3 regions of the Duganella violaceipulchra genome follow, and region 2 is predicted to be linked to each of the others. Evidence: predicted binding sites of a transcription regulator. Region 2 holds the regulator's gene; each other region holds the start of a gene.
What was found. Region 2 encodes LexA, which represses DNA repair genes until DNA is damaged. Its sites were predicted from a motif close to ACTGTATNNNNATACAGT; they were not measured.
Positions count from the first base shown of each region.

Region 1 (9,635 bases), 110 kb from region 2:
CGGTTTCGGCCCCGTCGTCGGTGACGAAGACTTCACCGTGCTGCATAGGGCTCATCGTGCCAGGATCGACGTTGATATACGGGTCGAGCTTGAGCATGGTGACTTTGAGGCCGCGCGATTCGAGGATCGCGGCGAGAGAGGCGGCGGCTATCCCTTTACCAAGGGAAGACACGACGCCGCCGGTGACGAAGACAAATTTGGTCATTGCAGATGGTGCCGAACGGCACGTGCGGGAAATTGAAATTATACCCTAAAACGTCCGATTCTTCACCTTCCTGCCCGGAAAAATCCGCAACCGGCAGGGAAAGTCGTATGAAAGAAAGTGCAAAAATAGCCAGTTTGCCTATCCGCCAGCACTGTGTTGCACCGTACAGACCGGCGTCTTCAACAAGGCAAAAATGACAACTCACTCAATCAGGGAGGTCATGATGAACTACGAAGAACTCGATGCCTTGGGCATGTATGTCGACCACGGCCACAAGGGCCCTGGTCCGGAACTGATGGGCGCCGACACGCTGATCGGCAACCACGTCCACAACCTCAAAGACGAGCACCTGGGCGAGATCAAGGAAATCATGCTCGACATGCGCACAGGCAACATCGCCTATGCGGTGATGGCCTTTGGCGGCGTGTTCACGCTGGGCGAAAAGCTGTTCGCCGTGCCGTGGGAGGCGCTGACGCTGGACACCGTCAACAAGCGCTTCACGCTGAACCTGGAGAAGGAACGCATCGAAGACGCGCCCGGCTTCAATAGCGACCATTGGCCGAATATGGCCAACCAGACCTGGGCCAGCCAGATCCACACCTACTACGGCACCAGCGGCAACCGCAGCGCCGGTCTGCGCTAGCAGAAATCGCGGCTGATGGTCGGCAGCCGTCCCAACAGGTGGGACATGTCGACCAGCCGCTTGGCGACCAGGTGGCGCACGATGCCCTCCTGCTGCCACACGCCATACACACCCAGCAGCGGCGCGCCCAGCACTTCGCGCCGCTGCTGCTCCACCAGCGCCGGCCAGATGATGACATTGACGTTGCCGGTCTCGTCCTCAATGGTGACGAACAGCACGCCCTTGGCCGTGCCGGGACGCTGGCGCACCGTGACCATGCCGCAGGCGCGCGCCAGCATGCCGTTGGTGTAGGTGTTGAGCGTGGACGCCGGCATGAAGCGATGCTCCAGCAGCTTGGGGCGCAGCAGCGCCAGCGGATGCCGGCCCAGCGTCAATCCCTGCGAGCGGTAATCGCCCAGTATCTCCTCCCCTTCCGTCGGCGGCTTGAGCAGCGGGATCTCCTCGTCCGGCGTGGTCGGCCGCAGCAAATCCTTGTCCGGCGTGGCGCCGACCGCCTGCCATAACGCTTGCCGCCGGTTGCCTGCCAGCGCTCGCAATGCATTGCCGCCGGCCAGCACCTGCAGGTCGTGGCGGTCGAGGTCGGCGCGCCGCGCCAGGTCGGCCACGTCGGCGAACGGTTGCGCGGCGCGCGCCTGCTCGATGCGCTCGGCCGCGTCGGCGCGCATGCCCTTCAACAGCGACAAGCCCAGCCGCACGGCCGGCTGATTACGTCGGCCGACCCGCTCTTCCAGCGATGAATCCCAGCCGCTGACGGCGACGTCGATCGCGCGGACCTGCACGCCGTGGCGTTTGGCGTCCTGCACCAGCTGCGACGGGCTGTAGAAACCCATCGGCTGGCTGTTGAGCAGCGCGCACAGGAAGGCGGCCGGCTCGTGGCACTTGAGCCAGGAACTGGCATAGGTCAGCAGCGCGAAGCTGGCGGCGTGCGATTCGGGGAAACCATATTCGCCGAAGCCCTGGATCTGGCTGCAGATGGCGGCCGCAAACGCTTCGTCGTAGCCGCGCTCGCGCATGCCGTCCATGATGCGCTGCTGGTATTTGTCGACCCCGCCCTTGCGCTTCCACGCGGCCATCGCGCGCCGCAGCTGGTCGGCCTCGCCCTCGGTGAAGCCGGCGGCAATGACGGCGATCTGCATCACCTGCTCCTGGAAGATCGGCACGCCCAGGGTGCGGCCCAGCGCCTCCTCCAGCCGCGGCGGGAAGTGGACGTCCTCGCGCCGCATGCGCCGTTGCAGATAGGGATGGACCATGCCGCCCTGGATCGGCCCCGGCCGCACCAGCGCGACCTCGATCACCAGGTCGTAAAACACCCGTGGCCGCAGGCGCGGCAGCATACTCATCTGCGCGCGCGACTCGATCTGGAACACGCCGATGGTGTCGGCCTCGCACATCATGTCGTAGGTGGCGGCGTCCTCGGCGGGAATGTCCTGCATGCGGAACGGCGCGCCGCGCTGCGCGCCCACCAGCGCCAGCGCGCGCCGCAACGCGGTCAACATGCCCAGCGCCAGCACGTCCACCTTCATCAGGCCCAGCTCTTCCAGGTCGTCCTTGTCCCACTGGATCACGCAGCGTCCTTCCATGGTCGCCGCCTCGATCGGCACCAGCCGCGACAGCTTTTCGTGCGCGATGACGAAGCCGCCGGGGTGCTGCGACAGGTGGCGCGGGAAGCCCAGCAAGGTCACCGCCAGCGCGGCCCATTGCTGGGCCAGCTGCGACTCCGGGTCCAGCCCGCACTCGGCCAGCCGGCCCAGCAGGTCGTTGCGGCCGTCGAACCAGTGGTGCGCCTTGGCCACCTTCTCGACGATCGCCAGGTCCACGCCCAGCGCCTTGCCGCTGTCGCGCAGCGCGCTCTTGGGCCGATAGCTGATGACGACGGCCGCCAGCGCGGCCCGGTCCGCGCCGTATTTTTTGTAGATGTACTGGATTACTTCCTCGCGCCGCTGGTGCTCGAAGTCGACATCGATGTCGGGCGGTTCGTCGCGTTCCCTGGAAATGAAACGCCCGGTCAGCATATTGCTGCGCTCGGGATCGACCTCGGTCACGCCGAGGCAATAGCAGACCACCGAGTTCGCCGCCGATCCCCTGCCCTGGCACAGGATGTCCTGCGAACGGGCGAAGCGGACGATGTCGTAGACCGTCAGGAAATAAGGCTCGTATTTCAGCTCGCGGATCAGCACCAGCTCCTTCTCGATCTGCCCGCGCACCTTGTCGGACACGCCGGCCGGAAAGCGCCGCTGCGCGCCGGCATACACTTCCTGCCGCAGATAGCTGCCCGGCGTGTGGCCAGGCGGCACCAGCTCATGCGGATATTCGTAGCGCAGCTCGCTCAGATTGAAGCTGCACTGCCGCGCGATGTTCAGCGTTTCCGCCAGCGCCTGCGGCGGATACAGGTTCGCCAGCCGCAGCCGCGAGCGCAGGTGCTGCTCGGCGTTCTGCGCCAGCGCGTAGCCGCACTCGGCCACCGGCTTGCCGACCCGCACCGCGCACAAGGTGTCGAGCAGCGGCTTGCGCGAGCGCACGTGCATGCACACATGCCCGAGCGCCACCACCCGCATGCCGTGCTGCAGCGCCACCTCGTCGATGCTGAGGCGGTGCGCCTCGTCCAGCGCGCGCTGCAACAGGTTCAGGCCCATCCAGCTACGGCCCGGAAACGTCACCTCCATCCACGCCGCCTGCGCGTGCAGGCGGTCGACGTCGTCCGGCTGGAACGCCGGGTAATGCGGCAGCAAAATCATCAGGCAGCCGGACAAGCCTTGCAAGTGGGCATAGGCCGGCGGCGGCGCGGCCAGGTCGGCCGGCGTCAGCAGGTAGCTGCCCTTGGCGACCCGGTTGCGCGCTATCGTGATGAGCTCGCAGAGATTGCCGTAGCCCTCGCGGTCCTGCGCCAGCGCGATCAGCGACAAGGCCGGGCTGCCGTCCGGATGCTTCAGGTGGAAATGGCTGCCGATCAGCAGCGGCAGGCCGGCCTCCCTGGCCTGGGCGTGAGCGCGCACTACGCCGGCCAGCGAGCATTCGTCGGTGATGGCCAGGGCGGCGTAGTCCAGCTGCACGGCGCGCGCGACCAGCTCCTCGGCGCTGGAGGCGCCTTGCAGGAAGGAGAAGTTGGTCAGGCAGAACAGCTCGGCATAGGCCGGCAAGCCCTGCGTGGACGGCGTGGCGATGGGCGTCATGGCTTGTCACTGTGTTTTTATACAGTATAATACACCGCGCGCCGGCTTATCGGCTAAAACTATGACGCTACGTAGCACTACGTAGTGCAGTCGCCACTCTGGCGCGACAAAACAACAGTAAATAAAGTTTGGCCGCAAAATTGTCAGAAAAGTCATGTCCTGATGAGCTATTTGACTAAAATCAAATTTTTCACGGGAGAGAAAACTTGTTCGCCAACACCCAATTACGTCATGCAGTACTGCTCAGCCTTTACGGCGCAGCCGCCCTCAGCCTCGCACCATCCGCTTTCGCGCAGTCAGCGCAGGAAGCCAAGCCAGACACCCCGATGCAATCGGTCAGCGTGGTCGGCTCGCGTCGCGCGACCACTTCGTCCACCGACACCGTGGTGCCGGTTGATATCATCCCGATGAGCAAGTCCACAGAACAAGGCGGCCAGTTCGACCTGGCGCAAACGCTGACTTACATCTCGCCATCGTTCAACTCGACCCGCCAGAGCGGCTCCGACGGCGCCGACCTGGTCGACTCCGCCGCGCTGCGCGGCCTCGGTTCCGACCAGACCCTGGTGCTGGTCAACGGCAAGCGCCGCCACACCACCGCGCTGGTCAACCTGTTCGGCGCCCGCAACCGCGGCAACACCGGCACCGACATGAACACCATTCCGCTGCTGGCGATCAAGGACGTGCAGGTGCTGCGCGACGGCGCCGCCGCCCAGTACGGCTCGGACGCGATCGCCGGCGTGATCGACATCGGCCTGAAGAAAAGCAAGGGTTGCGAAGCCGTCGCCGGCTTCAGCGAATACTCCAAGCGCGACGGCAAGAACTACATGACCTCGGCCTACTGCGGCTTCGAGATCGGCAACGGCGGCTCGCTCGGCATCACCGGCGAATACCTGGACCGCGGCCGTTCCAACCGCGCCGAGGCCGACAACCCGCGCATCATCGGCGACACCAAGACCAAGAACCAGACCATCTACCTGAACGGCGAACTGCCGACCACCGGCACGGGCAAGCTGTACTTCACCGCCGGCGGCCAGACCCGCAACGCCTCCAGCGCCGCCTTCGCGCGCGGCGGCATCGGTTCCGACGACATCCCGAGCCGCAACTCGGCGGCCATGTACCCGAACGGCTTCGTGCCCTTCATCAACGCCGACATCGACGACCAGTACGCCATCCTCGGCCACCGCAGCACGGTCGGCGACTGGAACCTGGATGTGTCGCAGACCTATGGCTACAACAAGATGCGCTACAACATCAGCCATACGATCAACGCCTCGATCGCCAACAAGGACTTGCTGGCCGGCGGCAAGGGCATCAGCCCGGACCGCTTCGATGCGGGCGGCTTCTCGTTCCAGCAGCTGACCACCAACCTCGACCTGAACCACTACTACGACGGCCTGGTCGGCGACGGCCTGAACGTCGCCTTCGGCGGCGAGTACCGCAGCGAGAACTACAAGATCTTCGCCGGCGAGCCCGGCTCGTACAACGACGTCGACGGCATCGGCTTCGGCGGCAACGCCGGCAGCCAGGGCTTCCCCGGCTTCCAGCCGGCCGACCAGGTCAACGCCAAGCGCCACAGCACCGCCGCCTACCTCGACCTGGAAGCGGACCTGAGCAAGACCGTCAAGCTGCAGGGCGCGCTGCGCTACGAGAAGTTCAGCGACTTCGGCTCCACCGTCACCGGCAAGCTGGCCGGCAGCGTGCGCGTGGCCGACAGCGTGCTGCTGCGCGGTTCGGGCAGCACCGGCTTCCGCGCACCGTCGCTGCAACAAGTTTATTTCTCGTCGACCTTCACCGACTTCATCGGCGGCGTGCCGACCGACGTGGTGCTGGCGCCCAACGGCGGCGCCGTCGCCAACGCGGCCGGCATCCCGAAACTGAAGGAAGAAAAGTCGACCAGCTTCACGCTGGGCACCACCTGGACGCCGAACGCCGCCGTCTCCGTGACCGCCGACCTGTACAACATCAAGATCAAGGACCGCATCGTGCTGTCGGGCCGCTTCAACGCCGACACCTATCCCGACCTGGCCGAGCGCCTGGCCAAGCTGGGCGTGGGCGAGGCGCAGTTCTTCGTCAACTCGGTCGACACCAAGACCCAGGGCCTGGACCTGACCGCGTCGCACAAGACCAACTTCGGTTCCAACAAGCTGACCACCTTCCTGGCGCTCAACGTCAGCAAGACGGAAGTGACCGGCATCCACCCGCCGGCTTCGCTCAAAGGCTTCGAGGACGTGCTGCTGTCGGAGAAGGAACGCCTGTACATCGAGCAAGGCGCGCCGCGCTCGAAGGCCACGCTGGGCTTCGACTACGTGACCGGCCCGTGGGAAAGCGACCTGAAGATCATCCACTTCGGTCCGCAAACCCTGGGCACGTTCAGCGGTACGGCGGCCGGCGTGCCTAACCAGCACTACGAGTCGAAGACCTCGGCCGACCTGAGCTTCACCTACAGCATCAACAAGAACATGAAGTTCACCTTCGGCGGCAACAACATCTTCAACGTCAAGCCGACGTCGCAGAACGCCGACGAGACCGACAACGGTTTCAAGTATGAAAGCGTGCAGTTCGGTTTGAACGGCGCTTCCTACTTCGGCCGCCTGTACGTCAAGTTCTAAGCTTCCGCTCGCGGAAGCTGCCGCGCCTGTACACTGAACCCCGTAAGTTGACCAGCAACTTACGGGGTTTTTTAACGCCGCGAGAGGTGGAAGATGTTTGAGATCAGCCAGTTGCGCTGTTTTGTCGCCGTGGCCGAGGAGCTGCACTTTAGCCGCGCGGCCGAGCGGTTGAATATGACGCAGCCGCCATTGAGCCGCCAGATCCGGCTGCTGGAGCATAATGTCGGCGCCGAGCTCATCGAGCGCAATAGCCGCGTGGTGCGGCTGACCGTCGCGGGCAAGGCGTTCCTGCCGGAGGCCACGCGCATCCTTCGGCTGTCGCACGAGGCGGTGCTCACGGCGCGCCGAGCCGCCAAGGGCGAGCAGGGACATCTGGCCATCGGTTTCACCTCCGCGTCGGGCTACAGCTTGCTCCCCGAGGTGGTCCGGCGACTGCGGGAGCGCTGCCCCGGCATCTCCCTGACGTTGAAGGAACTGGTCAGCACGGCGCAGGTCGAGGCGCTCAATTCAGGCGAGCTGGACCTGGGCCTGATGCGCCCGCACACACTCAACGCGGAACTTGAAACCACGCTGCTGGCGACCGAATCGCTGATGTTGGCCATCCATGAGGACGACGCCGGCAACTGGCCGCTGGAGCCTACGCTGCAGAGCTTGCACGGCAAGCCTTTCGTGATGTACTCGCCATTTGACGCGCGGCCGTTTCATCAGATGCTGAGCGAGCGGTTCGCCAAGGCGGGTGTGGAACCGGACATTATCGAACACGTCGGCCAGGTGCACACCATGCTGGCCCTGGTCCGCGCCCGCCTGGGCGTGGCCCTGATTGCCGAAGGCGCGGGGCGGCTCAGGTTCGACGGTCTGGTGATGAGAAAGATGGAGACCGAACCGGTGCAGATGGTGTGCGTTCACCGGCGCGACAACGAAAACCCTGTATTAGCTGTCTTTAAACGAGAGGTATTGCCGACGTTTCACGCTGACTGACTCCGCAGCGATTCATTAATTGAATCGATGGCGACACTCTTTGGTTTGGTGATGCATGGATGCCAGCCCTATGATTGATTTGCAAGCCAATCATAAAAAATACATCAAGGAGACAGCATGAAACAAGCGGCAGCAATAGTCCTCGCCCTGGGCGCAGCCACGGCACAAGCCCAGTCCTCGGTCGCGATCTACGGCATCGTCGATGCCGCCATCGTCGGCGATCGCGGCGGCAGTGCCGGCAACCTCACCAAGGTGACCAGCGGCGCCGGCTCCGCCTCGCGCATCGGCTTCCGTGGCAGCGAGGAGCTGGGCGGCGACATGTCGGCATTCTTCACGCTGGAGGCCGGCACCAAAATCGACACCGGCGAGATCGACGCGGCCGGCACCATATTCAACCGCCAGGCCCTGGTCGGACTGAAAACCGCGATCGGCTCGATCGCCCTCGGCCGCCAGTACACGCCTTACCACACCACGCTGGTCAATATCGTCGACCCGTTCAATACCGGTTACGCAGGCAGCTCCAAGAACTTGTTCCCGGACTCCGGCACGAATATCCGCACCAGCAATACGATCAGCTATGCGTCGCCGCGCGTAAACGGCGTCGATGGCGAGGCGTTCTACAGCGCCGGCGAGCAGTCGACTATCCGGGCCGGGCGCCAGTTCGGCGCAGCGATCGGCTACGCGACGGGGCCGTTGACTGTGCGCCTGGCCTACAACAGCAAGAATTCCGACGTGGCGGCCAACGGCGCCACCCCGGCGGTCAACCGCACCCTGGGGCGCAACACGCTGCTGGGCGCGAACTACAACTTCGGCTGGATCAAGGTCAATCTCGGCTACGGCGTCGACAAAGGCGACAACGCCGCGCCGTTGGGCAACCCGAACAATCCTTATGGCGGCGTCAAACCGACGGCTTCGACCGATGGCCGCGACTACCTGCTGGGCTTCAGCGCGCCAGCCGGCCCGGGTACCGTGTTGGGCTCGGTGATGCACAAGGACGACCGTACCGGCTTCAACCAGGATGCCAATGCCTGGGGTATCGGCTATCTGCATCCACTGTCGAAACGCACCTCGCTCTACGCCGCATACGGCCATATCCACAACAAAAACGGCGCCGGCTACACGGTCGCCAACAACACTGAAAGCGGCACTGGCAACACTGGCTACAACCTCGGCATGCGTCACACTTTCTAAACCGGCATAACAAAGTACAGGACACACCGTGGAACAAGCTCAAGTCACCCAGGCCGTCAGCATGGCCCAGCCGCAGACGCGCAAACGCTGGGCCATACTGGCCATGCTGTTTGCGATTACCACCATCAATTACGCGGACCGCGCGACGATTTCGATCGCCGGGCCGGAAATCAAAAAAGCACTCTCGCTGGATGCGATCCAGATGGGCTTCGTCTTCTCGGCGTTTGCCTGGTCGTATGTGCTGACCCAGCTTCCGGGCGGTTGGCTGCTCGACCGTTTCGGATCGAAGATCACCTACTTCTTCAGCATCTTCCTGTGGTCCACCTTCACGCTGTTCACCGGTGCTGCGGGATTCGTGACCGGCGGGGCGGCGGTGGTGCTGCTGTTCGTGCTGCGTTTGCTGGTCGGCGCCGCCGAGGCGCCTTCGTTCCCCGGCAACAGCCGCATCGCCTCGTCGTGGTTCCCCACCCACGAGCGGGGCCTTGCCGCCGCGGTGTTCAACTCGGCGCAATACTTCGCCACGGTGCTGTTCGCGCCTATCATGGGCTGGCTGGTGCATTCCTTCGGGTGGCAAAGCGTTTTCTTCGTCATGGGCGCCCTGGGCATCTTCATGGCTTTCGTCTGGCTCAAGACGATCTACGGCCCCAAGGATTACCCCGGCATCAGCGCCAGCGAGCTGCAGTACATCCAGCAAGGCGGCGCGCTGGTCGATCTGGAAAGCGGACAGCACGCCGCCCAGCCCGCGCAGGTGAACACCATGGCTTGCATCAAGGAGCTGCTCGGCAGCCGGATGCTGCTGGGCGTGTACATCGGCCAGTATTGCATCACCACGCTCACCT
Region 1 covers NZ_JAHTGR010000004.1:221,608-231,242, forward strand. The annotation lists gene pyrG (CTP synthase) at 1-205, opposite strand, end outside; gene KVP70_RS09535 (PRC-barrel domain-containing protein) at 429-848, shown strand; gene KVP70_RS09540 (error-prone DNA polymerase) at 845-4,018, opposite strand; gene KVP70_RS09545 (TonB-dependent receptor plug domain-containing protein) at 4,225-6,627, shown strand; gene KVP70_RS09550 (LysR substrate-binding domain-containing protein) at 6,721-7,605, shown strand; gene KVP70_RS09555 (porin) at 7,723-8,796, shown strand; gene KVP70_RS09560 (MFS transporter) at 8,858-9,635, shown strand, end outside.
Region 1: the regulator LexA is predicted to act here: its motif matches at 4,027-4,044, upstream of KVP70_RS09540 (error-prone DNA polymerase).

Region 2 (9,635 bases):
CCACGCGCGGCTTCGTATACGACCACGGCGCCGTGAACTATCTGGCCGATGGCACGACCGCGAACGACATCAACAATGCCGGCGTGATCGCGGGCAGCGCCGGCAACAAGGCCGCGACCTTCGCCAATGGCACGGCGACCCTTTTGAGCAACAGCAGTGGCAGCGCGGGAGCGATCAATAATAGCGGCACGGTGGCAGGGAGTATTGGCGACAATGGTTTCGTCAGTCAGAACGGCAGCATTAACATCATCAGCGCCGGCGCGGTCAATCATCCGATGCCTTTTGCCTTGAGCAGCGACGGTGCATTGGCGGGCGCGGATCGGATCGATGACGGCAACGGCGAACCCTCCGCCTGGATGAAGGTCAACGGGCAGCTGACGTATATCCCTGGCCTGCATAAATTCTCGGGCGGCTACGCGCTCAACGAAGCGCTGGGCATCAACGCACTGCATCAGGTCGTGGGCTATGGCTTGACCGCGGACTACACCTCGCACGGCTTCCTGTACGAAAATGGCCAGACCTTCGACCTCAATTCGCTGGTCGATCCATCGCTGAAGCTGGAGATTTTTTCCGCCGGGGGCATTGACGACCGCGGCCAGATCGTCGCCACTGCCTGCGAGAGCCTATTTTCGTATTCCTGCAGTGTCATCAAGCTGACCCCATTGTCGGCGGTACCTGAGCCGGAGACCTACGCGCTGTTTATGGCCGGTCTGGGCGCCGTCGGCCTGGCGGCGCGACGTCGCCGTCAACGTGCGGTAGTCAGCACCCTGGCATAATCGGACGGTCGTCACCTTTAATCGCTTTGCCCTGGACGTCGCTGATCGGCGCGGCGGCGGCCTCGGCGATGCCGCCGGCGGCCATGGCGCGGCAGTAGTTCTCCAGCTTCGCCGTGTCGCAGTGGACCTCCAGTTTGTGCACGCGGCCCCAGCGCAGTTCGAATTCATGCACGCCCTGGTTGGCGCCGGTGCTGCCGTCGGGCAGCGTGAAGCGGTCCTTCCACGTCACGGTGGCGACCGTGCGCCACGGCCAGCCGGTGACGGCCACGGCGTCGATCTCGAAGCGCAAGCCCGGCAGCAGCCGCGCCAGGCGCGCATACCACTGCGCGGTCGACGCCATCGTGCGGCGCTCGCCGGCCAGCGGATGGTGGCCGTGCATCACGTGCCGGTGCGCGGCCGCGAACTGCGGCAGCACCCGCGCGTAGGCGCCGGCGTTGATATCCGCAAAAGCACGCCGCAGCTTGCGGCCGACGATAAAGTGGTACATGACAGACTCCAATCTTTACACTGGAAAGATCTGTATAGTGCGACGATATCTTTCTCGTGTCAAGATAAGCTGATGACCACCAAACCCTACCACCACGGCAATCTGCGCGACAGCCTGCTCGACGCCGCCGACGCCCTGCTCGCCCAGGACGGCGCGCAGGCGCTGACCCTGCGCGAAGTCGCCAAGGCGGCCGGCGTGTCGCACGCGGCGCCCTACCATCACTTCGCCAGCCGCGAGCAGTTGCTGGCGGCGGTGGCGGCGCGCGCCTTCGCCGCTCTGGCCACGGCCATGGCGGCGGCTGACGGCGACCGGGCGCGCGATCAAGGCGTGCGGCTGATGGACATCTGCGAGGTGTATGTCGAATTTGCCCGCGCGCGGCCGGCGCAGTTCCGCTTGATGTTCGGACCGATGCTGGCCCAAAAGGCCCACTACCCGGATCTAAAGCAGGCGGCCGAGAGCGCGTTCCATGTGCTGGTCGTGGCGGCCACCGCTTTCGACGCGGCACGCGGACCGGAGCTGGCGTTGACCGGATGGAGCCTGGCGCACGGACTGGCCAACCTGGCGATCGACGAGGCGTTCACGGACTTGCCGATCGCCGTCCCGGCGCCGGCCGTGCTGGCGCGGGCGATGGCGGCGCGGATGCTGGGACTACAGGGCGGCGTCGACCAGTAGCTGCGGCTGCAAGGCGCGGATGCGCAGCTCGGTGAAGTAGCCGCCGGCCTCGTTGTAGCGCAGGTAGTGGCGGCCGCAGTTCAGGCAGCGCGCGACCTGGCTCAGGTTGCAGGGATAGTAGCGCGGTGCGATGGGCGCGTCCTCGCTGTCGTAGCGCGTGCCGTGCGGATGGTATTCGGCGAAGGTCGGCTCGTCGTACGGATCGTCCATCAGCGTGCCGACTTCCTCGAAGCGGTCCAGCTCCAGCGACGTCGGCAGACGCTGCCAGGCCGCCAGCGCAACGGTATTGCAACTACATGGCGCCGTCACCTCAGCCGAAGCCCGGGCCAATTGTATCAACTGCGTAAAATCGATTTTCTGCATGCCACGTCCATCAAAAAAGGGAGCCGAAGCTCCCCTGTTTTTTTTACATGATGTGGTGACCGACCCACCAGGCCAGCGCGGCCACGAAGGCCGAGGCCGGGATCGTGAACACCCAGGCCCACACGATATTGCCCGCCACGCCCCAGCGCACCGCCGACATCTTCTGCGCCGAACCGACGCCGACGATCGCGCCGGTGATGGTGTGCGTCGTCGAGACCGGCACACCGAAGTGCGAAGCGATCAGCAAGGTCAGCGCGCCACCGGTTTCGGCGCAGAAGCCGCCCACCGGTTTGAGCTTGGTGATCTTCTGGCCCATGGTCTTGACGATGCGCCAGCCGCCGAACAGCGTACCGAACGAGATCGCCGTGTAGCACGAAATGACCACCCACAGCGGCGGCGCGGTGTCGCCGACCGGCACCTGGCCGACCGCGATCAGCAGCATCCAGATGATGCCGATGGTCTTCTGCGCATCGTTGCCGCCGTGGCCCAGGCTGTAGGCGGCGGCCGACGCCAGCTGCAGGCGGCGGAACCACTTGTCGACCCGGCGCGGCGTCGAGCGCACGAAGATCCACGAGACGATCAGCATGATGATGGAGCCGAACACAAAGCCCATCAGCGGCGACAGGATGATCCACTGCACCGTCTTCAGCAGGCCGCCGCCGACCAGCGCGCTGGTGCCGGACTTGGCCACCGCGGCGCCGACCAGGCCGCCGATCAGCGCGTGCGAGGACGACGAGGGAATGCCGTAGTACCAGGTGAACAGGTTCCACGCGATGGCGCCGACCAGCGCGCCGAAGATCACGTACTGATCGACGATGCCGGGATCGATGGTGCCCTTGCCCACCGTCGACGCGACGTGCAGGCCGACCACGAAGATCGCGGTGAAATTGAAGAACGCGGCCATGGCCACCGCCGTCTGCGGCTTGAGCACGCCGGTCGAGACCACGGTCGCGATCGCGTTGGCGGCGTCATGGAAGCCGTTCATGAAGTCAAACACCAGCGCCAGGGCGATCAGGATGCCCAGCACGTAGATGCTGATTTGTAGGGTATGCATGTTGGACTATTCTTTTGTGTAGTTATGATGCTTATGCGTTCTCGACGATGATGCCTTCGATGATGTTGGCCACATCTTCGCAACGGTCGGTCACGGTTTCCAGGATCTCGTAGATGGCCTTCATCTTGATCAGGTTGCGCACGTCCGGTTCGTCGCGGAACAGCTTGGACATGGCGGCGCGCATCACGTGGTCGGCGTCCGATTCCAGGCGGTCGATCTCTTCGCAGATGGCGACGATCTGGCGCGAGTTGTCCATATTGTGCAGCAGGGCCACGGCGTCGCGCACTTTCTCGGCGCAGGCCAGCACCAGCTCGGCCAGGCGCTTGGCTTCCGGCGTGACCGAATGCAGGTCGTACAGCGAGACGGTCTGGGCGGCGTCTTCCAGCAGGTCGAGGATGTCGTCCATGCGGGTGATCAGCTTGTGGATGTCGTCGCGGTCGATCGGCGTGATGAAGGTCTTGTGCAACAGGTCGACGGTGGCGTAGGTAATCTTGTCGGCCTGCTTTTCGATGCTCTCGATCGCGTGCACGCGATTTTCCAGATCGTCGAAATTGGACATCAGGCCCAGCATTTCTTTTGCACCTTTGACGCACAGCTCGGCGTGTTGGTTAAACAGGTCAAAAAATTTGCCCTCGGTGGGCATCAAACGTCCAAACATTTTATTCTCCGTTCCATTAATTACTACAGATCGCCGCCCAGGATAAGGACGGCGTAAAGATTAGTGATGCCAGCTTAGTCGCCTTGGTACAGCGCCAGGTTACCGGTGTAGTTGCCAAACTTGGTGTACTGGCCGATCCAGGTCAGGCGTACCGCCCCGATCGGGCCGTTACGCTGCTTACCGATGATAATCTCGGCCGTTCCTTTATCGGGCGAGTCCGGGTTGTAGACCTCGTCGCGATACAAGAAGATGATGACGTCCGCATCCTGCTCGATAGCGCCGGATTCGCGCAAGTCGGACATGACGGGACGTTTGTTGGGGCGTTGCTCCAGCGAGCGGTTCAGCTGCGACAGCGCGATCACCGGGCATTGCAATTCCTTGGCCAGGCCTTTGAGCGAGCGCGAAATCTCCGAGATCTCGGAGGCGCGGTTGTCGCCCTGGGTCGAGCCTGTCATCAGCTGCAGGTAGTCGACGATGATCAGGCCCAGCTTGCCGCACTGGCGCGACAATCGGCGCGCGCGGGCGCGCATCTCGATCGGGTTCAGTGCAGGGGTTTCGTCGATGAACAACTGAGCGTCGTTCATTTTCTGGATGGCGTGCGTCAGGCGCGGCCAATCCTCGTCGTTCAGGCGACCGGTGCGCAGGCGGTGCTGGTCGAGCTGGCCGACCGAGCCCAGCATACGCATCGCCAGCTGGGCGCCGCCCATCTCCATCGAGAAGATCGCCACCGGCAGGCCGGCTTCGATCGCGACGTTTTCGCCGATGTTGACCGAGAATGCGGTCTTGCCCATGGAAGGACGGCCGGCCACGATGACCAGGTCGCCCGCCTGCAGGCCCGAGGTCATGCGGTCGAGGTCGATGAAGCCGGTCGGCACGCCGGTGATCTCGGACTGGTTCTCGCGCGAGTACAGCTCGTCGATGCGCTCGACCACCTGGGTCAGCAGCGGCTGCACGGCGGTCCAGCCGGCCGAGCCGCGGGCGCCCTGCTCGGCGATCGCGAAGATCTTCGATTCGGCCTCGTCGAGCATCTGCTTGACTTCCTTGCCCTGCGGGCTGAAGGCTTGTCCGGAGATTTCGTCGGCGACCGTGATCAGCTGGCGCAGCACAGAGCGATCGCGGACGATCTCGGCGTAGCGGCGGATGTTGGCGGCCGATGGCGTGTTTTGCGCCATCGCGTTCAGGTAGGCCAGGCCGCCCACGTCTTCCGCCTTGCCCAGCTGGGTCAGGGTTTCAAACACGGTGATGACGTCCGCCGGCCGCGAGCTGTTGATCATCTTGACGATCTGCTCGAAGATGATGCGGTGGTCGTAGCGGTAAAAGTCTTCCGGATGCATCATATCCGCAATGCGGTCGAACGCCGCATTATCGCGCAGCAGGCCGCCAATAACGGACTGTTCTGCTTCGATGGAATGCGGCGGGACGCGGAGTGAATCTACTTGCGGATCGGAGGGGGCGTTCATGGCGCGAATTATACCTGCTTGCTTGGGCCGTATTACAAATTTATGACGAGAAAAAAGCCGGGCAAGCCCGGCTTTTCAATGTGTTACAACACTTACCAGACGTTTCCGTCTGGAAAAGTATTAGGCAGCTTCGCCTACGACAGCAACAGTCACTTCCACCACCACGTCGGTGTGCAGAGCGACGCTCACTGGGTGCTCGCCAACGGTCTTCAGAGGACCGGTCGGCATGCGCACAGCAGCTTTTTCAACAGCGAAACCAGCTTTGGTCAGCGCTTCAGCGATGTCGAAGTTGGTGACGGAGCCGAACAGACGGCCGTCAACACCAGCTTTTTGCGAAACGTTCACGGTCATGCCGTTCAGTTTCTCGCCTTGAGCTTGAGCAGCGGCCAGCTTTTCAGCAGCAGCTTTTTCCAGTTCAGCGCGCTTGACTTCGAATTCAGCAACGGCGGACGCGGTAGCGCGGCGAGCCATTTTTTGCGGAATCAGGAAGTTACGTGCGTAACCGTCTTTAACTTTAACGACTTCACCCAGGTTGCCCAGGTTGACGACTTTTTCTAACAGAATGATTTGCATAGTTCTTCTCCAGGATCTTATCTAGACGACGCGATTAAGCGTGGTGCAGATCGGTGTAAGGCAGCAGCGCGAGGTAGCGAGCGCGCTTGATTGCGGTGTCAACTTGGCGCTGGTAGTGCGCCTTGGTACCGGTCAGACGTGCTGGCATGATTTTGCCGTTTTCCTGGACGAAGTCTTTCAGGGTGTCGACGTCTTTGTAGTCAACTTGTTCTACGTTTGCTGCGGTGAAGCGGCAGAATTTCTTACGCTTGAACAAAGGATTCTGTTGCTTGCGCTTTTCTTTCAGCTTGAGCTTGTTTTTGTCGAACTTTTTACCGAATGCCATTTTAGGCTCCTGTATCTAAATTGAGCTGTCTGGGACAGCACTAAAATCAATGATGTGAAACACCAGGCTTTTGCTATTGCGATTCTTCTTGTTCAGAAAACCGGTGAACTGATACATGCCTGCCAGTGGCGCCTGACTGAAGCGGCCTGAAATCTCGCCCGCGGCAACCGCGGAAATTTCAAACTCGCTCAATCGGGCGATGCCTGCCTCCATCTGCTGGGATCGGTGCTGGAGTACAGCGTTCACGATCGGCATGCCGGCCGGGGTATAGCGCAAGGCGTCCCGTTCGGCGATGAGGGCAATAAACTGGAGCTGATTCAGCTCGGTTCCTGGCAACAATTAGGCCGCAGGAGCAGCAGCAACTGCTGGAGCTTCGGTGCGATGCGATTTCGCTGCATCTTCACGTTGTACCGACTTCATCATCGGCGAAGGAGCGGTTTCCGCCTTCTTCATCTTGACGGTCAGGTGACGCAGCACGGCATCATTGAATTTGAAGGCGGTTTCCAGCTCGACCAGGGTCTCGTTGTCGCATTCGATGTTCATGCAGATGTAGTGTGCTTTAGCCAGTTTCTGGATCGAGTAAGCCATCTGACGACGGCCCCAATCTTCAACACGGTGCACGGAGCCGCCGCGGGTGGTTACCGAGGCTTTGTAACGCTCGATCATGGCGGGCACTTGCTCGCTCTGGTCCGGATGGACGATAAATACTATTTCATAGTGACGCATGCAAACTCCCTTAAGGACTGTGAATATAGCCCACCCTGGCGTCAAGACAGGTGTGGGAAGAGGTAAGCCCGCGACTATAGCAGCTTTTCCGCCAAAAGACAATCCGGGGTCAAGTCTGACATTCGGACACGGCCTCGACCGTAGTACGAAGCTACGGTCGAGGCCGTGTCCGAATGTCAGACTTGACCCCACCATGAAATTATTTCGTGCTAAGCAACAAATTCCCTTGCATTTCGTCTCACACTGTACAAAAATACAGACTGTCTATATACACAGGCCTAAAGCACTCTATGATCAAGCTCACCGCAAGACAGGAACAAATTCTCAATCTGATCAAGGATGCCATCGAAAACACAGGCTTCCCGCCGACCCGCGCCGAAATCGCCAATGAGCTGGGCTTTAAATCCGCCAACGCGGCCGAGGAGCATTTGCAGGCGCTGGCGCGCAAGGGCGCGATCGAGATCGCCGCCGGCACTTCGCGCGGCATCCGCCTGCTGGGCGTGCACGCCGAGCCGGCCGCCTCCAAGGCACCGGTGTCGCTGATGATGTCGCTGCCGCTGATCGGCCGCGTGGCCGCCGGCTCGCCCATGCTGGCGCAGGAAAACCTGGAGACCAGCTACAGCGTCGATCCGGCCATGTTCTCCTCCCGCCCGGACTATCTGCTGAAGGTGCGCGGCGAATCGATGCGCGACGCCGGCATCATGGACGGTGACCTGCTGGCCGTCAAAAAAGTCGATAGCGCCAAGAACGGCCAGATCGTCGTGGCCCGCATCGGCAACGACGTCACCGTCAAGCGCTACCGCAAGACCGGCTCGCTCGTCGAACTGCTGCCGGAGAACCCGGACTTCAAGATCATCAAGGTCGATCCCGAAGCCGACGAGTTCGCGCTGGAAGGCCTGGCGGTCGGCCTGATGCGCAGCTGGCACTAAGCATTGCGGCAGGACCGGCGGCTTGCGCGCCTAGCGCTTGCCCGCCGTCTCCGGCAGATGCGACAGGTCGCGCGCGCTCAAGGCGATGTCGCCGCGCCGGCCTTCCCACGCGGCCTGCGCCAGCGTGACGGCATCCGCCTGGCGCTTGGCCTCATCCGCCACGCGCACGAACACCTCGCTCATCAACGTCTGCGCGGCGTCCATTTCATCATCTGTCATCAGGTCGGCCAGGTCGGGCGGGATGCTCTTGCCGACCGGGAGCGCGGCATTGTAATTGGCAAGGAACTGGTCGTAGCAGCTGCGCCACGCGGCCAGCGCCCGCGTCACCGCAGGGCCGCCGGCCAGCGCCGGGCGCATCGGGATGTTAGGAGGCTGGCAGTTGAAACGGGCCAGCGCAATATCGGCGCCGTCGTAGTGGCTGGTGTAGTACTCGATCTCGGCCTGCCGCGCCAGGCGGCGGGCCTGCTCGTCGGCGAAGGCGTTAGTCGACAGCACGGTCAAGGCAAGTACCCATGCTGCTCTCATAACACCCCCTCCCGCTTAGCAAAATTGAAAGCTTAGATTATCACAACTCGGCGCGATGCTCAGCAAGCTTCCAGTGCGCAGGTGAAATCGTCCAACAGATCGTCGGTATCCTCGATGCCGACCGACACCCGTATCAACGATTCGGCGATGCCCATCGACGCCCGGCGTTCCGCCCCCATCTCGAAGAAGATGGTGTGCGCCACCGGAATGATCAAAGTGCGCGTGTCGCCCAGGTTGGAAGCCGGAATCGCCAGCTTCAGGCGGTTCAGGAAGTCGAAGCAGTCGATGCCGTCCTTCAGCTCAAAACTCAGCAGCGAGCCGAAGCTGCGGAACAGTTCGCCGGAGATGGCGTGCTGCGGGTGCGACGCCAGGCCAGGATAATAGACGGCGGCCACCCGCTCGTCCGCCTCCAGCAGCCTGGCCAGCGCCATCGCATTGGCGCTGGTGCGTTCCATGCGCAGCGCCAGCGTCTCGGCGCCGACGGCGATGTGGTGCGCCGCTTCCGGCGCCAGCGAGGCGCCGAAATCGCGCAAGCCCTTGGCGCGGATCTGCGCCAGACCCCATTGCAGCGGCGCGGCCTTCTTGTAGTTCTCGTAGATATTCGGGTAGCGGGTCCAGTCGTAGGCGCCGGTGTCGGTCAGGCTGCCGCCCAGGGCGTTGCCGTGGCCGCCGATCGACTTGGTCAGCGCGTTGACCACCAGCCCGGCGCCGACAGCCTTCGGACGGAACAGGTAAGGCGTGGTCATCGTGTTGTCGACGATGTAGAGGATGCCGCGCTGCTGGCACAGCTCGCCGATGCGCTTGAGGTCAGCCACTTGCGTGCGCGGATTGGCGATGGTCTCGACGAACACCACGCGGGTCTGGTCGGTGATGGCGGCGGCGACGTTGGCGACGTCGGTGGCGTCGATGAAGGACACGGCCACGCCCTGCGCCATGGTGGTCTGCCACAGGCTGTTGGTGTTACCAAACAGGAAAGACGACGACACCACATGGTCGCCCGCGCGCAGCAGCGACTGGAACACGGCGCCGATCGCGCCCATGCCGGTGGCGAAGCAGATCGTGCCGACGCCCTGCTCCATCTGGTTGA
Region 2 covers NZ_JAHTGR010000004.1:112,975-122,609, forward strand. The annotation lists gene KVP70_RS34190 (PEP-CTERM sorting domain-containing protein) at 1-776, shown strand, start outside; gene KVP70_RS08975 (nuclear transport factor 2 family protein) at 760-1,263, opposite strand; gene KVP70_RS08980 (TetR/AcrR family transcriptional regulator) at 1,336-1,935, shown strand; gene KVP70_RS08985 (hypothetical protein) at 1,912-2,298, opposite strand; gene KVP70_RS08990 (inorganic phosphate transporter) at 2,342-3,352, opposite strand; gene KVP70_RS08995 (DUF47 domain-containing protein) at 3,384-4,010, opposite strand; gene KVP70_RS09000 (replicative DNA helicase) at 4,085-5,470, opposite strand; gene rplI (50S ribosomal protein L9) at 5,591-6,043, opposite strand; gene rpsR (30S ribosomal protein S18) at 6,078-6,368, opposite strand; gene priB (primosomal replication protein N) at 6,384-6,689, opposite strand; gene rpsF (30S ribosomal protein S6) at 6,708-7,094, opposite strand; gene lexA (transcriptional repressor LexA) at 7,385-8,023, shown strand; gene KVP70_RS09030 (hypothetical protein) at 8,054-8,548, opposite strand; gene KVP70_RS09035 (cystathionine gamma-synthase family protein) at 8,608-9,635, opposite strand, start outside.

Region 3 (9,635 bases), on a different contig from region 2:
CCTATCCGCTGGGCGGCAGCAGGCCAGCCGCCACCGCGCTGGTGCTGACGGTGGCGGCGGTGGTGTCTGGCTTCCTGTGGCTGGCGGTGGGACGCGCCTGGAACGGCGCCTGTCTGATGCTGGGTGTTTCTTGGGCCGGCATCGCCTTCAGCCCGCAGCTGTCGGCGCTGATCGTCGGCCTGGGCATCCTGCTGTACGGCTTCGCGGCGGCGGTGCATTACCTGGTGATCGAATTCGTGCGCGCCAAGGGCGCCGAGCAGCGCGAGCTGGAATCGCTGCTGATGGCGCAGGAGGCCGAGTTGCGCATGCTGCGCACGCAGATCGATCCGCACTTCCTGTTCAACAGCCTCAATTCGATCAGCGCGCTGACCTCGCAGGACCCGAAGGCGGCGCGCCGCATGACGCTGGAACTGGCCAGCTTCTTCCGCCAGAGCCTGGGTATGGAGGCGCATAAAAAAGTCACGCTGGGCGAGGAGATGCGGCTGATACGCCACTTCCTGGCGATCGAGCAGGTACGCTTCGGCGCGCGCCTGCAGGTGGAGGAGCAGGTCGAGGACCAGGCCGCCGCCTGCCTGGTGCCGCCGATGATCATCCAGCCGCTGGTGGAGAACGCCGTCAAGCACGGCATCTGCAATATGCCGGACGGCGGCACGATACGGGTGACGGCGCGGCGCGCCGGTTCGATGCTGCACATCCGCGTCGACAATCCGGTCGACGCCGACATGGCGTCCATCCGCAGCGAAGGCCACGGCATCGGCCTGAGCAATGTGCGCCAGCGTTTGTCCGGCGCCTACAAACACGAAGCCAGCATCCACTGGGGACGTATCGACAACAGCTTTGGCGTGGACATCGCAATGCCCGCGCACACAGGCGAAGAGGGAGAGTAGAGCATGCGTGTGATTATCGTCGACGATGAAATGCTGGCGCGCGGCGTGGTGCGCGAGTACTTGGCCGAGCACCCGGACGTGGAGGTGGTGGCCGAATGCGCCAATGGCTTCGAGGCGGTCAAGGCGATCACCGAGCTGGCGCCGGACCTGGTGTTCCTGGATATCCAGATGCCCAAGCTGGACGGCTTCGAGGTGGCCGAGCTGGCGGGCGGGAAAACGCGCTACATCTTCGCCACCGCCTTCGACCAGTACGCGATCAAGGCCTTCGAGTTCCATGCGCTCGACTACCTGCTCAAGCCTTTCAGCCAGCAGCGCTTCGACCAGGCGCTGGCGCACGCGCGCGCGAACCTGGAGCAAGGCGTGGGCAAGGCCGAGGGAGATGCCGCGCTGGCCAGCATGGTGCGCGAGGCGGCCGGCCGCAACAAGCCGCTGGGCCGTGTGCTGATACGCGACGGCGCCAAGGTCCACGTCATCAACAGCGACAAGATCGAGGTTATCGAGGCGCAGGACGACTACGTGCAGATACGCTCGGAGGGCAGGTCCTACCTGAAGAACCAGCGTATGGCGGAGCTGGAAGAGCAGCTGGACGCGCAGCAGTTCCTGCGCATCCACCGCTCATGGATCGTCAACATCGCCTGCGTGGACCGCATCGAGCAGGCCACCAAGGACAGCTATGTCGCCATCCTCAAGGACGGCGGCAGGGTGCCGGTCAGCCGCAGCGGCTACCAGAAGATACGCGCGGTCATTCAGTAGTCACCCGACGTTCCGGCAAAGGGTCGGTTTCGCGCCGTTTGCGGGCGCCGGAGAGTACCCGCAAAATGGTGGCGCTGGGGACTTCAAACGAGGAAAGATAAGCCCATGCAAAGGCCGCGCCCTTGGTGGCGTCGATGACGACGGCTTGTTGTATGGCCTTCGACAGGCGCATGTTTTCCCGTGGTCTCATGTCGGCTTCCCGCTAGCGCGTTCAAGCCAATATAGCAGACATGCTAGTCACTGTTGATTGCATATTGCTATCATCATGGCGGCGGCGATGCTGCGCCCGCGACATCGATGCGCCACCAGGCCGGCATCAGCTGTTGTATTTCGGGACGGCCGAAGCGGTCGTCGATCAGGTACACGGTGCCGCGGTCCGATTGTGTCCGGATCACGCGGCCGGCGGCCTGCACCACCTTTTGCATGCCGGGGAAGGTGTAGGTGTAGTCGTAGCCGGCGCCGAAGATGGCGTCCATGCGTAGCCGGATCTGCTCGTTGACCGGGTTGATCTGCGGCAGGCCCAGCGTGGCGACAAAGGCGCCGATCAGGCGCGCGCCCGGTAAATCGACGCCCTCGCCGAAGGAGCCGCCCAGCACGGCGAAGCCGATGCCCTCGCTGTCGAGCGTGAAGCGGGCCAGGAACTGCGCCCGTTCCGCCTCGTCCATGCGGCGCGACTGGCGCCATACCGGCACCTCGGGATAACGTTCGGCGAACTGATTGGCGGCCTTGTCCATGTAGTCGAAGCTGCTGAAGAAGGCCAGGTAGTTGCCCCGCTGGCGGCGGTACTGCTCGCCCATCAGCTCGGCGATCGGGCGCAGCGATTGCTGGCGGTGCTGGTAGCGCGTGGAGATGTGGGCGGCCACCTGCACCGACAGCTGCTCGGCCACGAACGGCGATTCGACGTCGACCCAGGCCGTGGTGTCCGGCATGCCCAGCATGTCGCCGAAGTAGTTCCAGGGGCTGAGCGTGGCCGAGAACAGCGCGGTGCTGTGGGTGCTCTCGAAGCGCGGCTTGAGGAAGGGCGCCGGCACGATGTTGCGCAGGCACAGCACGGAGTTGGAATGGCTGGCGCGCGCGCCTTCCGACTTTTCGATATCGAACAGCGCGTGCTCGCCGAAGCTCTCGGCCAGCCGCGTGAACAGCAGCGCGTTGAAGTAGAAGGCCTGCAGATCGGCGTCGACATACGACGGATGGTCGGCCATGTAGTCGGAGATGGCGGTGGCCGCCGTCTGCAGCGCGCCCATGAATTTTTCCGGCAGCGCGGCGTAGGACTGGTATTCGGCCGACTGGTCTTTTTCCAGCTGGTTCCACTGGCGGTGCACACGGTCCAGCGGCTTCTTCAATTCTTCGGGGACCAGCTTGCGCAGCAGGCGCAGCGCGGCATGCTCCATGTCGGCCGAATACATCTTGCGCGCGCGAGAGACCATGTTGTGCGCCTCGTCCACCAGCACGTTGACCTTCCAGTCGTTGAGCAAGGTCAGGCTGTGCAGCATGGCGCTGAGGTCGAAGTAGTAGTTGTAGTCGCCGATGACGATGTCGCACCAGCGCGCCATCTCGCTGCTCAGGTAGTAGGGGCAGACCTGGTGCGCCAGCGCGACCGCGCGCAGCGTGTCGCGGTCCAGCGCGAGCAGGGTGGGGGCGGAGTCAGCGGACGCGGGCGGCAGCATGAGGTCCAGCGCGGCCTGGCGCGCGGCCGGCAGGCGGTCGTAGAAACCCCTGGCCAGCGGGCAGGAATCGCCGTGGCAGGCCTGGTCCGGGTTGACGCAGGCGCTGGCCTTGGACGCCATCTCCAGCGTGCGCAAGGGCAGCAGCGGCGCGCCGCTGCGGATCACCTCGACCGCGTCCAGCGCCATCTGCCGGCCCGAGGTTTTCGCGGCCAGGAAGAACAGCTTGTCGACGCCGTGCTCGGCGCTGGCTTTGAGCATCGGGAACAGGCTGCCGACGGTCTTGCCGATGCCGGTGGGCGCCTGCGCCAGCAGGCACACGCCGCGTTTGCTGGCCTTGTACATCGCCTCGGCCAGCTGGCGCTGGCCAGAGCGGAAGTCCGCGTGCGGAAAGCGCATCGCCTTCAGTTGCAGGTCGCGTTCGGCGCGGTGCGCCATTTCCTGCTGTGCCCACTGCAGGAACAGCGTGCATTGCTGCGCGAAGTAGGCCTGCAACCCGGCGGCCGTATGCTCTTCCTGCAGCACGGTTTCCTTCTGGCTGCCGATGTCGAAGTAGACCAGCGCCAGGTTGACCTGGTCCAGTCCCTGGTCGGCGCACAGCAGGTGGCCGTAGATCTTGACCTGCGCCCAGTGCAGCTGGCGCTGGTTGTCCGGCATCTTCTTCAGGTCGCCGCGGTAGGTCTTGATTTCCTCCAGGCGCCGGGCGCGCAGGTCGTAGCCGTCGGCGCGGCCGCGCACGTGCAGCGGGCCGAAATCGCCGCACAGCGCGAGCTCGGTCTGGTAATCGTCGTCGCGCCGCGCCGTCACGACGGCGTGGCCGGCCATGCCTTCCTGCGCCGTCGGCGACGGCGTGAAGCGCAGGTCGAGGTCGCCGGTCTTGGCGGTGAACTCGCACAGCGCGCGCACGGCGATCGTGTAGCGAGGCACGCTCAAGCCGCCCATTGCAGGTAGCAGACCGAGATCGGCATGTCGTGCGTGGCGCAGTAGGCTATCCAGCGCAGCTGGTTGTCCTGCAGGCGGTCGCCCGGGCCTTTGACTTCGATCATGTTGTAGCGGCGCTCGGCCGGCCAGAACTGGATCAGGTCGGGGAAGCCGCTGCGGTTGGCCTTGATGTCGGCCAGGATGCGCTCGAAGGCGCGCTTCAGGTGCAGCGCCGGGATGCAGTCCAGCGCCAGGTCGAGCAGCGCCGGGTCCAGCGCCTCCCAATACACAAAGGGCGACTGGATGCCGGCCTTGGCGGCGAAGTTGGCGCGTATCGTGGCGCGGTATTGGTCGCCGTCGAGCTGCGCCAGCGCGGCGGCGAACTGCTGCGCGCGGCGGCGCTGGAAATCGGCGCTGTGCAGGTCGGCCGGGCCGCGGTGGTAGGGATGGAAGAAGGCGCCCGGTATCGGGCTGAACACGGCGTCCCAGCACAGCAGGCCAAACAGCGAGTTGATCAGCGCGTTCTCGACGTAGTAGACCGGGGCGTCGGCGCGCGTCAGGTGGTCGCGCACGACGAACTCGACGTAGTTCGCTTGCGGCGGCGGCGGCAGGCTGAGGTCGATGCGCAGCGGCTGCGCGGGCGCGTGCGGCGCCGGCTTGGCGTGGCCCAGCTTGCGCGCCAGGCGCGGCTGCATGCGCAGCAGTTGCTGGCGTTCGGCTTCGCTTTCCGGCGCCTGCAGCGCCGCTTGCAGCAGCTCGAAGGCGGCGCGCGGCTGTTCGTTTTTTTCCAGCACGCGCACGGCGCGCGCGCGGGCGCCGGGGTAGTTGCAGCTGGCGTACAGCGCGTGCGCGGCCGGCCAGTCGGCCAGCTTTTCAAGGTGCTGGGCGATCTGGAAGGTCAGCTTGTCGCGGCGGCTGCGCAGCCATTCGTTGTCGGCCGGGCAGGGCGGCAGGTCGCGGATCACGTCGGCCGGCGCTTCGCCTTCGATGAAGCGTTCATGGCAGCGGTGCAGCGCCAGGAAGTCGTCGATGTCGCGGCGGCTGCGGAAGCCGCGCGCGGCCGGCGAGAAGTCGACCTTTTCGTACTGGTAGATGCCGAGGTCGGACAACACGAACTCGGTCCAGTCCTGGTGGTAGTTGCCGAAGAAAATAAGCCGCAGGCGGTCGCACAGTTCCTGCGTCAGGTTGCGGTAGCAGTGGTCGCCCGAGCCCTGGTACCAGCCGGAGTAGCGGTGCTCGCCTTCGTACTGCGCGCGCAGCGCTTCCAGCTGGTCGGCCTTGCGCAGCTGGCGCAGGTGCGGGGGCAGCTGGAAGATCTTGCCGATCTCGGGTTTTTGCAGCAGTTCGAACAGCTGGTCCAGGTCCAGCGCCGGGTCTTCCTCGATCAGGCCCAAGGCAACGAGCGGACGGGCCGCCTCATGCGTGCTGCCGATCTCGGCGTACACCAGTTTGCTGGCGCGGAACACCGTCCCCTTGCGCATCACCATGCGCACGAACAGCGCGCGCGACGCTTGCGGCAGGGCGGGGAAGGCGGCCAGGAAGTCGCGCTCCTCGGCGGTCAGCAAGTCGTCGTAGCGGTCGCCTATCCACGTCAGTACCTGATGGAAGTTGTCCAGGTAGTACAAGGGATTTTCTAGAACTTTGATCATTGCCGGAATAAGCTGCCGCGATAGCTGTGTTTATGTACAGTGTATCGTGTTCGGCGCCGCTTGCCCAGCAAAATAAAAAGTTGGGCGATCTATTGAATCGTCTTTATTGATTTACCACGTCGCCTCTGGGCTCGTTGCGGTGCTTGGTGACCTCTCTGCATCTGGCTCTCAACTTGCGCAGGACGGCCGGCCCAATGCCCTTGAACGCCAGTAGCTGCTCGTCTGTCGCCAGTTCGATTTTTTCGGGAGTATTCATTGCAACTTCCCACATCGCAGTCGCAGTATCTCGGGGGAGACTAGGAACTGTAGCAAGAAAGCTCGGAAAGTAGTAATCGCAAATTTGATCGACGTGATGGCCGGGGTGTGCAATGAATTGCTCCCACTGAGGTCGCGTTAGTTCTGCCGTGATTAGCTCCCGGCGCTGTTGAATGGTCCCTTGGGCTTCGGCCGCCGAACGGACTACGATCAGAAATTTTAGGTAGGCGCCGCCATCCAGCGGAATGGGACCGATAGGTGACGCCATCATTGACTGCGGCCCTTCATCAATGTCGATTCCCATAGCCCGAAAACTTTTTAGCTTTGGCTGCCAATAGCCATGTTCCGACGGAAGGTGAGCGGGATGCAGGGTCTTATCATTATGTTCGTTGCCGTGTTGAAGCAGGAACCTTAATGGAGTATCAAAGCGCAGCGGCACGCGGTAGACCCAACCGTCGTGTAGATCATCACGTTGTAGAGGGTGAAGCATCTCTAACTCCCGAACCTCCGCCTCGATTTTCTTGATGTCGAGTTCAAACTGCGCAAGGCGAGTGATTTGCATGCGAGGGTAGTTCGCAGACAGCGCTTTTAGTTGCGCCAAGTGGTCATTGGCGACACCGAGCCTGGATATGCGAGTCTCAAGGACTGTGCTCTTAGCCGCGATCTGCGCGGATTCGTTCACAATGCGAACATGATTTTCCGCTTGACGCAAGATGAACGGCGGTACCTGAGGCTCCGCAGGTGAAGGCTGAAGCAGCTACCGAAGGTATCTCCAGACCTTCATTTGCCCAACTTTTTACGAGCTAAACCGAATTCCGGGATATTAATAGCCGAAGAGCTGAATAGTGATTCCTGCATATCGCGGGGAATGGGAGTTCCGCCCAGTGCGACGCGAATCTTGCCTTCCGTCGGCTGGACCTCACGCTCAAGGACTATATGCATGGCGGCCCGTTTGGAGCGGCGTACAGCCGCTTCGAGCTTGTAGCTGGTGCTTTGGGCTTTCTTTGCGGTTGTCATGGCTGCTGCTCCTGCAATGCCTCGTACAGATAGTTTAGCAGAACGTTCCAACTACGGCTCCCGGCGGTCAGGTCGAATTGCATTCTTCGTCCTGTGCCATGCGCTGCCCACCATCCAGGCGCTGCTGCAATGACTTCTTGTACCGTGTGAGCGGAGTCCAATTCCCGTATCGGGAAACGGTTCAATTCAGCAGGAATGACGGGGGCGTCAAAGCCGAATTTTGGCCATACGTCATAGCCGATGAAGCTGTCGGGATCATTTGGTTCAAGCGGCCCCATTCCGGCGGCGAAGAGGCTGATATGTTGAAATCCCAGTCGGTATGCGGTGATGGCCATCAGTCCGAACGACACTGTCGCCAAACGCTCGGGGGCATTGTGCGTGAGCATGAGCCGGCGAATATATAGCGCATCCAGCCACATGGCAGGTCCGATCTCGTCACGGAATGCAATCACGCTATTGGTTTCGTCTTCGGCGAGAAAGGGATTGCTGGACTGGATATCCAGACCAGCCGGGGCATCGGCGTTTTCGCCCACCTTCAGTGCCCAGACTATGGAGCCGTCAGGAATCATGAACAAGCGTCCAACCGTCACTTCATCGAGATCCAGCACGTCGCCGGCCTGGCGTTCAAGGGTCATACCTTGCAAACGGTTGTTATGGCGATCGTAGAGTTCGCCCTGGAAGTAGTCGCGTGCGACCTCATGTGCTAGCAGAATCGCCTCAGCGCGCATCAGGTTCTGATCGTCGAACTGTTGGTCAGGATGCATGGATCCGGAAAATATAAAGCCAGGCGCGCGGGCCTGGCTGGTGCGGGGAGTTGAACGAGCTTATTTTTTCGCGGCCTTGGCCGGTTTGACGGTGTTTTGATCGACCAGGGCGTTGGCCTTGGCGATTTGCGTTTCCACCGCTTCGACCGCCTGCTTGGTGGCCTTGGTCACCTGCTCGTAGCCGCTGAAGGCGTTGTCGATCGCGGTCTTGACGATCTGCACCGCGTTCTCCGATCCGGGACGCACGTTCTTGGTGACGTCGTAGATCAGGGCGCTGAGCGTGCTCTTGGCTTCGGTCATGTGGGCGTCGGCGGCGCGGGTGAATTCTTCGCGGATCTCGGCGATGATGCTGCCCAGTTGCTGGTTGTAGGCGGCGGCGCCGGCCACGCCCGGTTGCATCTTGGCGGCGGCCAGCGACATGGCGGCCTTGGGATCGGTGGCCTGGCTGATTTCCTTGCCGGTGGCGAGGCCGTCTTCCAGCTGGGTTTTGGCGGTGGCCATGTTCAGGGCGACGACCTGTTCGACGCCTTGCACGGCTTTGCTGGTCAGGCTATTGAAGGTTTCGAGTTGAAATTCAAACAGTGCTTTGGTGGCGTTGGCAAATTGTTCGGGATTTGTAAACATACAGTCTCCTCAAGATGATGAAATGTAGCCAGTAATGCCCCGGGGTTCCCCCTGTTATTGCGACCCCATTATTTAGCAAGAACCAACTTTTCGCAACGGCTATCTTTATAGGGGCCCGAGTCTTTTTCCCAGCCCGGCCCCAGCGGCGTCTGCGAGCAGCTGAGGTAGTTGTCGATCTTGCTGCGCCACTTGTACCACGGCGCCGGACCGGCGTTGAGACTGCTGCAGCACAGGGCCAGCAAGGCGGCGGCCAGCGCATAGCGCTTGATGTGGATCATAGTTCATACCAGTTGTCGTGAGCAGACGCGGTTGCGGCCGCCGTTCTTGGCAGCGTACAGCAATTCGTCGGCCGAGGCGATCATGTTGAGGTGGGCTTCGTGGGCGGAGGTCGCGAAGTCGACGCTGGCCACGCCGAAGCTGGCGGTGATATGGATCTGCTGGCCATCATACGCGACCGGCGTGTCGGCCAGCGCGTGGCGCAGGCGCTCGGCCAGCAGGACGCCGCCGTCCAGGTCGGTCTCCGGCAGGATCAGCAGGAACTCCTCGCCACCGTAGCGCACCACGCTGTCGACGCTGTCGCGCGTCATCGATTGCAGCAGGGCGCCGAAGCGTTGCAGCACCGCGTCGCCGCCGTTGTGGCCGTAGGTGTCGTTGACCGCCTTGAAGTGGTCCAGGTCGCTCATGATGACCGTCAGGCTCAGCCGGTAGCGCTGGGCGCGCGAGATTTCCGTTTCCAGCAGCTGCTCGTGCAGGTGGCGCCGGTTGTAGCAGCCGGTCAGCGGATCGCGCACCGACAGGTTCTTGAGCACCGTCTGCGCGCTGTATTCGTCGCGCAGCAGCAACTGGTAGCGGCGCGCGGCCACGTAGCCGAACACATTGGTCAGCGTCAGCAGCGCCGCCATCGTGGCCAGCTCGACCCGGCGCAGGTCGCCCAGCTGCTCGGCCAGCACGATGAAGCCCAGCGTGGCCGGCGCCGCGATCGCGGCCGCGTACAGCAGGCGGTTGGGAATGTAGATGTAGATCACGATGACGACGATGGACATCGAAATCGCGTGCAGCGAGAACTCGCCCGGGCGCAGCGCGGCGATCAGCAGGAAGCCG
Region 3 covers NZ_JAHTGR010000031.1:23,180-32,814, forward strand. The annotation lists gene KVP70_RS31285 (sensor histidine kinase) at 1-887, shown strand, start outside; gene KVP70_RS31290 (LytR/AlgR family response regulator transcription factor) at 891-1,640, shown strand; gene KVP70_RS31295 (hypothetical protein) at 1,630-1,812, opposite strand; gene KVP70_RS31300 (ATP-dependent DNA helicase) at 1,904-4,237, opposite strand; gene KVP70_RS31305 (VRR-NUC domain-containing protein) at 4,234-5,874, opposite strand; gene KVP70_RS31310 (hypothetical protein) at 5,978-6,691, opposite strand; gene KVP70_RS31315 (hypothetical protein) at 6,910-7,146, opposite strand; gene KVP70_RS31320 (hypothetical protein) at 7,143-7,910, opposite strand; gene KVP70_RS31325 (phasin family protein) at 7,971-8,534, opposite strand; gene KVP70_RS31330 (hypothetical protein) at 8,603-8,812, opposite strand; gene KVP70_RS31335 (GGDEF domain-containing protein) at 8,816-9,635, opposite strand, start outside.
Region 3: the regulator LexA is predicted to act here: its motif matches at 5,898-5,915, upstream of KVP70_RS31305 (VRR-NUC domain-containing protein).